Regions from separate parts of the Hydrogenophaga sp. BPS33 genome, predicted to be linked through region 2. Evidence: predicted binding sites of a transcription regulator. Region 2 holds the regulator's gene; each other region holds the start of a gene.
What was found. The regulator LexA, encoded in region 2, represses DNA repair genes until DNA is damaged. The targets are predictions, from matches to a motif close to ACTGTATNNNNATACAGT.

Region 1 (2,263 bases), 830 kb from region 2:
GAGCCCTTGCGCTTCTCGACCTTCTGCCCCGCCTTCTGCCGCGACTGCGCGGCCTTGATGGCGAGTTCGGCCAGCTTCTTGCCGTAGTCCACGTGCTGGTGAAGCCACAGTTCGAGCGCCGGGCGCACGAAGCTGCCGACCAGGCGCACGGCATCGCGCGAGTTCAGGCGCTCCTTGATCTGGCCCTGGAACTGCGGGTCGAGCACCTTGGCGCTGAGCACATAGCTGGCGCGCGCGAACACGTCTTCGGGCAGCAGCTTCACGCCCTTGGGCAGCAGCGCGTGCAGCTCGATAAAGCTCTTGACCGCCTGGAACAGGCCGTCGCGCAGGCCGCTGTCGTGCGTGCCGCCGGCGCTGGTGGGAATCAGGTTCACATAGCTCTCGCGCACCGGCTGGCCGTCTTCGGTGAAGGCCACGCACCAGGCCGCGCCCTCGCCTTCGGCAAAGCTGTCGTGCCCGCTGTCGGCAAAGCCTTCGCCTTCGAACAGGGGAATGACGGGTTCGCCATTGAGCGTTTGCTGCAGGTAATCGCGCAGGCCACCCTTGTAGAGCCAAGCCTGCGTTTCCCTGGTCTTTTCGTTGACCAGCGTGACACTCACGCCCGGCATCAGCACCGCCTTGCTGCGCAGCAGGTGGGTGAGCTCGCCCATGGGCAGCGCGGCGGACTCGAAATACTTCGCATCGGGCCAGGCACGCACCGTGGTGCCCTGCTTGCGATCGTCTGCCCCCTTGGGCACGACCACCAGTTGCTCGACCACGTCGCCAGCCGCAAACGCCAGCTTGGCCACCTGGCCTTCGCGAAAGCTCGTCACTTCCAGGCGGGTGGACAGCGCGTTGGTCACGCTCACCCCCACGCCGTGCAGGCCGCCCGAGAAGCTGTACGCGCCACCCTTGCCCTTGTCGAACTTGCCGCCCGCGTGCAGGCGGGTGAACACCAGTTCGACCACGGGCGCTTTCTCTTCCGGGTGCAGGCCGAACGGGATGCCGCGCCCGTCGTCTTCCACGCTCACCGAGTGGTCCGTGTGCAGCGTGACCTTGATCTTCTTGCCGTGGCCGGCCAGGGCCTCGTCGGCCGCGTTGTCCAGCACTTCCTGGATGATGTGCAGCGGGTTGTCGGTGCGGGTGTACATGCCCGGCCGCTGCTTGACCGGCTCCAGCCCCTTGAGGACGCGGATCGAGCCTTCGGAGTATTCGTTGGGTGTTTGGGTCGCCATGGGGGCGGATTGTATGTCCCGAAGACTGTATGCAAATACAGACCTTGCATCTCTCCACGGGCGAGCGATGCGCGGGCTTCATCATTGGTGGCAAAAAAAATCAAGCGGGCGCGGCATGCCCGCGACAGGCAAAGCCCATCGGTCTTCGCTACAGTTCCCGCATGCCGACCAGCCCCCTCTCTCCGATGCCACCCCGCCTGTCCGCCGCGCAGGTGCTGGTGTGCGGCGCCATGATCGTCACGCTCTCCATGGGCATCCGCCACGGCTTTGGCCTGTGGCTGCAACCGATCACCCAGGCCCAGGGCTGGACGCGCGAGAACTTCGCCTTCGCCCTGGCGCTGCAAAACCTCTCCTGGGGCGTGTGCGGCATCTTCGCCGGCATGGCGGCCGACCGCTTCGGCGCCTTCCGCGTGCTGGTCGTCGGCGCCATGCTCTACGGCTTGGGCCTGGCCGGCATGGCGCTGACCACCACCCCTCTGACGTTCGCGCTGACCACCGGCGTGCTGATCGGCGCGGCGCAGGCCGGCACCACCTATGCCGTGGTCTATGGCGTGATCGGGCGGCAGATCCCGGCCGAGAAGCGCTCCTGGGCCATGGGCGTGGCGGCGGCGGCCGGCTCCTTCGGCCAGTTCCTCATGGTGCCGGTCGAAGGCTGGCTCATCAGCGGCATCGGCTGGCAGCAGGCGCTGCTGGTGCTGGGCCTGGTGGTGTTGCTGGTCGTGCCGCTGGCCATGGGCCTGCGCGAACCGGGCTTCGCCGCGGGCGCGCCGGCGCAACGGGAACAGACCATCGCGCAGGCGCTGCGCGAAGCCTTTCGCTACCGCAGCTTCCAGTTGCTCATGGCCGGTTATTTCGTCTGTGGTTTCCAGGTGGTGTTCATCGGCGTGCACATGCCCAGTTACCTCAAGGACAACGGCCTGTCGCCCCAGGTGGCGAGCTACGCGTTGGCGCTGATCGGCCTGTTCAACGTGATCGGCACGTACGCCGCCGGCACGCTCGGCCAGCGTCTGGCCAAGCGCCACATCCTGGCGTTCATCTACTTCGCGCGC
Region 2 (2,263 bases):
CCACGCAGCCGCCCGTGGCCTGCCGCGCCACGGCCACGGCGTCGCTGAGATTCTGCGGACCGTCTGGCGACAAGGCCGAGGCCGGGCGCATGGCGCAGGTCAGCACCACGGGTTTTCTGGGCTGCAGCACCTGCTGCAGCACGAACGCGGTTTCCTCCAGCGTGTCGGTGCCGTGCGTCACCAGCACGGACGACACGGCAGGATCGTCCAGATGGGCCGCGAGCGAGCGTGCCAAGGCCTGCCAGACCGGCAAGCCCATGTCCTTGCTATCGATCTGGGCCACCTGCTCCACCACCAACGGCAGGTGCGCCAGCGCCGGCACCGCCGCGACCAAGTCAGCCACCGACACCTGCCCCGCCACATAGCCCACGTTGTCGCCCGACTGGGCCGCCCGGCCAGCGATCGTGCCGCCGGTGCCCAGTATCACGAGCCGCTGGCCCCGGTTTTCATCCAACACTTGCCAATCCTTTGAAACTGGTTAAAAATACAGCCACTGGATAAGCAAACAGGTACCACCCGCTCAGCGGCGCACCGGCTGATCCACAAGGCAATCCACCCCTTGGCACCCACGTTTTCAACGAGGTCTCCATGTTTGACATGCCCCATACCGCACCGAAGCTCACCGCACGGCAACAGCAGATTCTGGAATTGATCCAGAGTGCCATCGCCCGCACCGGCGCGCCGCCCACCCGGGCCGAAATCGCCAGCGAGCTCGGTTTCAAGTCGGCCAACGCGGCCGAAGAGCATTTGCAGGCGCTGGCGCGCAAGGGGGTCATCGAGCTGGTCAGCGGCACGTCGCGCGGCATTCGCCTGCGCAGCGAAGACCTGCAATCCATCAACGACTCGCGCGGGCGCCAGCTTACACTGCCGATCCCCAGCCTGGGCCAGCTGGTGCTGCCCCTCATTGGCCGTGTCGCCGCCGGCTCGCCCATCCTGGCGCAGGAGCATGTGGACCAGACCTACCAGGTGGAACGCAGCCTGTTCCAGCGCACGCCCGATTACCTGCTCAAGGTGCGCGGCATGTCCATGCGCGACATCGGCATCATGGATGGCGACCTGCTCGCCGTGCAATCCACCAAGGAGGCGAAAAACGGCCAGATCGTGGTCGCCCGCCTGGGGGATGACGTCACCGTCAAACGCTTCATGCGGCGCCAGCACCTGATCGAGCTGCATGCCGAGAACCCGGACTACAAAACCATCGTGGTCGAGCCGGGAGAGCCGTTCGAAATCGAAGGCCTTGCCGTGGGCCTGATCCGCAACAGTTTCCAGCTCTGACCGGCTTCGGCCAGAGTCGCCTTGGCAGGTGGCGGGCGTTTTGTCCTGCGGATTGCTGGATGGCATTCCGCGTTGATGGACACATCCCTGCCAAGGCGCCTTTGTTTGCAATCCTGCCTGTGTTCAACCCCAACGATGGAGTTTCACATGGGAAAGCTTTTCACCACCAACACCTGGCGCGCGCCTCTGCAGTTGATCGACTGCTGGCTGCCCACGCCATCCATTCGAAGCACGCCTGCTGCCAACGAGCCGCTGGTCACGCGGGCGGTGCAGCGCTTCGCCAAGGCGGGCTGGCTGGGACGGCGTGTATCCGGTGGCACCTCGATCGACCCGGCGTGCGCTGCCGCGCCGGTTCCCGCATCTTCCTTGAGCCGCGTGCGTGTGCTGCGCCAAGCCGACGTTGCACCTGTCCACCGCTCGGGCGTGCGGCTGGTCATTTCGGGTCGGATCAACGACGTCTGCGCCGAACTTGATCGCCTGGTGGACCAGGAAAACAGGCGCGCTGCACGGGTCGCGTAACGCAGCGAGGGGCCAAGCTCGCCGCATACGCGCATGCGGCATGGTGCGGTTCGGCGCGTTTTGTTACCTGGACCCGTCCAGGGAGCCACAACATGGGCAGGCACAATACGGCCCCATGAATATTGTGATCCTTGATGACTATCAGGACGCTGTGCGCAAGCTGCGTTGTGCCGAAAAGCTGGAAGCCTTTCCCGCCAAAGTTTTCACCAACACCGTCAAAGGTGTCGGACAGTTGTCCATTCGTTTGCGCGACGCCGACGTGCTCGTGCTGATCCGCGAACGCACCGTGATCACGCGCCAGCTGATCGAGAAATTGCCCCGGCTCAAGCTCATCGCCCAGACCGGCCGAGTGGGCAGCCACGTGGACGTGGCCGCGTGCACCGAGCGCGGCATTGCCGTGGCCGAGGGCGTGGGCTCGCCAGTGTCCACGGCAGAGCTCGCCTGGGCGCTGATCATGACCTCGATGCGC
Region 3 (2,263 bases), 690 kb from region 2:
CGTTCATGGCCACGAAGGGCGCGCAGAACGTGGATGCGAACGATCTCATCGTCACCACCGGCAGCCAGCAGGCGCTGGACCTGCTGGGCAAGACGCTCATTTCCCCGGGTGACAAGGTCATCGTCGAAGGCCCGACCTTCCTGGCCACCATCCAGTGTTTCCGCCTGTATGGCGCCGAGCTCATCAGCGCGCCGGTGGATGGCGACGGCGTGAAGGCCGACGTGCTCGAACAGCTCATCGCCGAGCACAAGCCCAAGTTCGTCTACCTCATTCCCACCTTCGGCAACCCCAGTGGCGCCATGCTCAGCCTGGAGCGCCGCAAGGCCGTGCTGGCGATGGCGGTGAAGCACAACACCCTGATCGTGGAAGACGACCCGTATGGCGATCTGTACTTCGGCGCCGCGCCGCCGCCCAGCCTGCTGGCGCTGAGCCACACGGTGCCGGGCAGCCGCGAGCGCCTGGTGCATTGCGGTTCCTTGAGCAAGGTGCTCAGCCCGGGGCTGCGCGTGGGTTGGATGGTCGGCCCGGCCGAGTTGCTGGCCAAGGCCACCATGTGCAAGCAGTTCAGCGATGCGCACACCAGCACCTTCGCGCAGGCCACGGCCGCGCAATACCTCAAGGCCGGCCGCATGCCCGCCACGCTGGCCAAGGTGCGCCAGGTGTACGCCGAGCGCGCCGCCACCATGGGCAACGCGCTGCGCCGCGAACTGGGGGACGCGATCGAGTTCGTGCAACCGCAAGGCGGCCTGTTCGTCTGGGCGCGGCTCACGGGCGCGGGTGGCAAGGTGAAGGACGGCGGCGAATTCGCCAAGCGCGCGATCGAAAAGGGCGTGGCCTTCGTGCCGGGCGCACCGTTCTACGCCTGCAACCCCGACCACGCCACGCTGCGCCTGAGCTTTGCGACCGTGGGGCTGGAGAAGATCGAGGAGGGGGTGGGGCGTTTGGGGCATGCGGTGGGCTGACTGCGTGCAGGCTGGAGGCGGGCGGTCAGCGCCTCGTCAAGAGCCAAGCAAGCCTCCAGGGCTGCCCGCGCTGTAACGTTGCTGGACAGGCGTTGGACTTTTATATACTGTACATAGATACAGTATTTTAAGTCCAGCCATGTATCCCGCCCCTCTGTGGCAGGAGGACCAGCCGTCCCCAGCCTCTTCACCGGTTCGCCCGGCAACGCCGCTGTTTTCAGGCGGCTGGCCGGCGCGCGTCGCGTCGGCCTTGTGGCGTGGTGACCAGCTCTGCGCTCCCGTCTCTGCCGTTTGGCCCAGCGGTTTTGCCGCGCTCGACGCGCACCTGCCCGGGGGCGGCTGGCCCGGCCATGGGCTGACCGAAATCCTTTGTGCCCCTGGCGGCATTCTGGAATGGCGCCTGCTCGCGCCGGCCTTGCGCCCGATCTGTGCCGCCGGGCAGACGGTGGTGCTGCTGGGGCCGCCGCTGCCGCCGCACCCGCCCGGCCTGCGCTTCGAGGGCCTGGACGAGCGCCACCTGGTCTGGGTGCAGGCCGACACCACGGCCGAGCGCCTGTGGTCGACCGAGCAACTCATCAAGGCCCAGGCCTGCGGTGCGCTCGTGGCCTGGCTGCCGCGGGCCAAGGCGGCGCAGATCCGCCGCCTGCAGGTGCTGGCCACCAGCTTCGAGGCGCCGGTCTTCGTGTGCCGGCCGGTGGCGGCGCTGCGCGAGTCATCTGCCGCGCCGCTGCGCCTGCAGGCCCGGGTGGATCTCGATTGGGCGCTGCACGTCGACATCGTCAAGCGCAAGGGGCCGCCGTTGGAGCAGACCCTGCGCCTGGCCTCGGTGCCGGGCGCGCTGGCCCAGGTTCTCACCCCGCGCATGCGCCAGCCGAGCCGGCTGATGCCTCTGCGCACAGACCCGAAGGAGGGCAACGGCCATGTTGTGGTGCGCGCTCCTGCCGAGCCTTTCGACCAGCGACACCGCAGCCCCGCCCACTGAAGCGGTGGTGGCGCAGCGCGCGCTGGCGGTCTGGGCCTTGCAGTTCACACCGCGCGTGGCGCTGGCCGACGAAGCCGTGCTCATGGAACTGGCCGCCAGCGTGCGCCTGTTCGGTGGGCCGCGGGCCTTGCGCGAGCGCGTGCAGGCCGAGGCGCACGCGCTGGGCGTGGAGCGCCTGGCCTGGGCGCCCAACGGCCTGGCCGCGCTGGCGCTGGCGCGCGCGGGTATCGAGAACGGCCTGCGTTCACCGCTGGCCGAGCGGCTCGATCCCTTGCCCATGGACACGCTGAGCGCCGTGCTGGCGCACCGGCTCACACTC

Region 1: a site for LexA is predicted at 1,239-1,256, ahead of F9K07_RS10445 (DNA topoisomerase IV subunit B). Genes of this name have one in related genera too.
Region 3: a site for LexA is predicted at 1,069-1,086, ahead of imuA (translesion DNA synthesis-associated protein ImuA). Genes of this name have one in related genera too.

Annotation. Positions count from the first base shown of each region.
Region 1 covers NZ_CP044549.1:2,234,685-2,236,947, reverse strand. The annotation lists gene F9K07_RS10445 (DNA topoisomerase IV subunit B) at 1-1,214, opposite strand, end outside; gene F9K07_RS10440 (MFS transporter) at 1,376-2,263, shown strand, end outside.
Region 2 covers NZ_CP044549.1:3,066,965-3,069,227, reverse strand. The annotation lists gene F9K07_RS14160 (asparaginase) at 1-457, opposite strand, end outside; gene lexA (transcriptional repressor LexA) at 598-1,275, shown strand; gene F9K07_RS14150 (hypothetical protein) at 1,423-1,794, shown strand; gene F9K07_RS14145 (D-2-hydroxyacid dehydrogenase family protein) at 1,910-2,263, shown strand, end outside.
Region 3 covers NZ_CP044549.1:3,754,301-3,756,563, reverse strand. The annotation lists gene F9K07_RS17540 (aminotransferase-like domain-containing protein) at 1-962, shown strand, start outside; gene imuA (translesion DNA synthesis-associated protein ImuA) at 1,102-1,944, shown strand; gene F9K07_RS17530 (Y-family DNA polymerase) at 1,883-2,263, shown strand, end outside.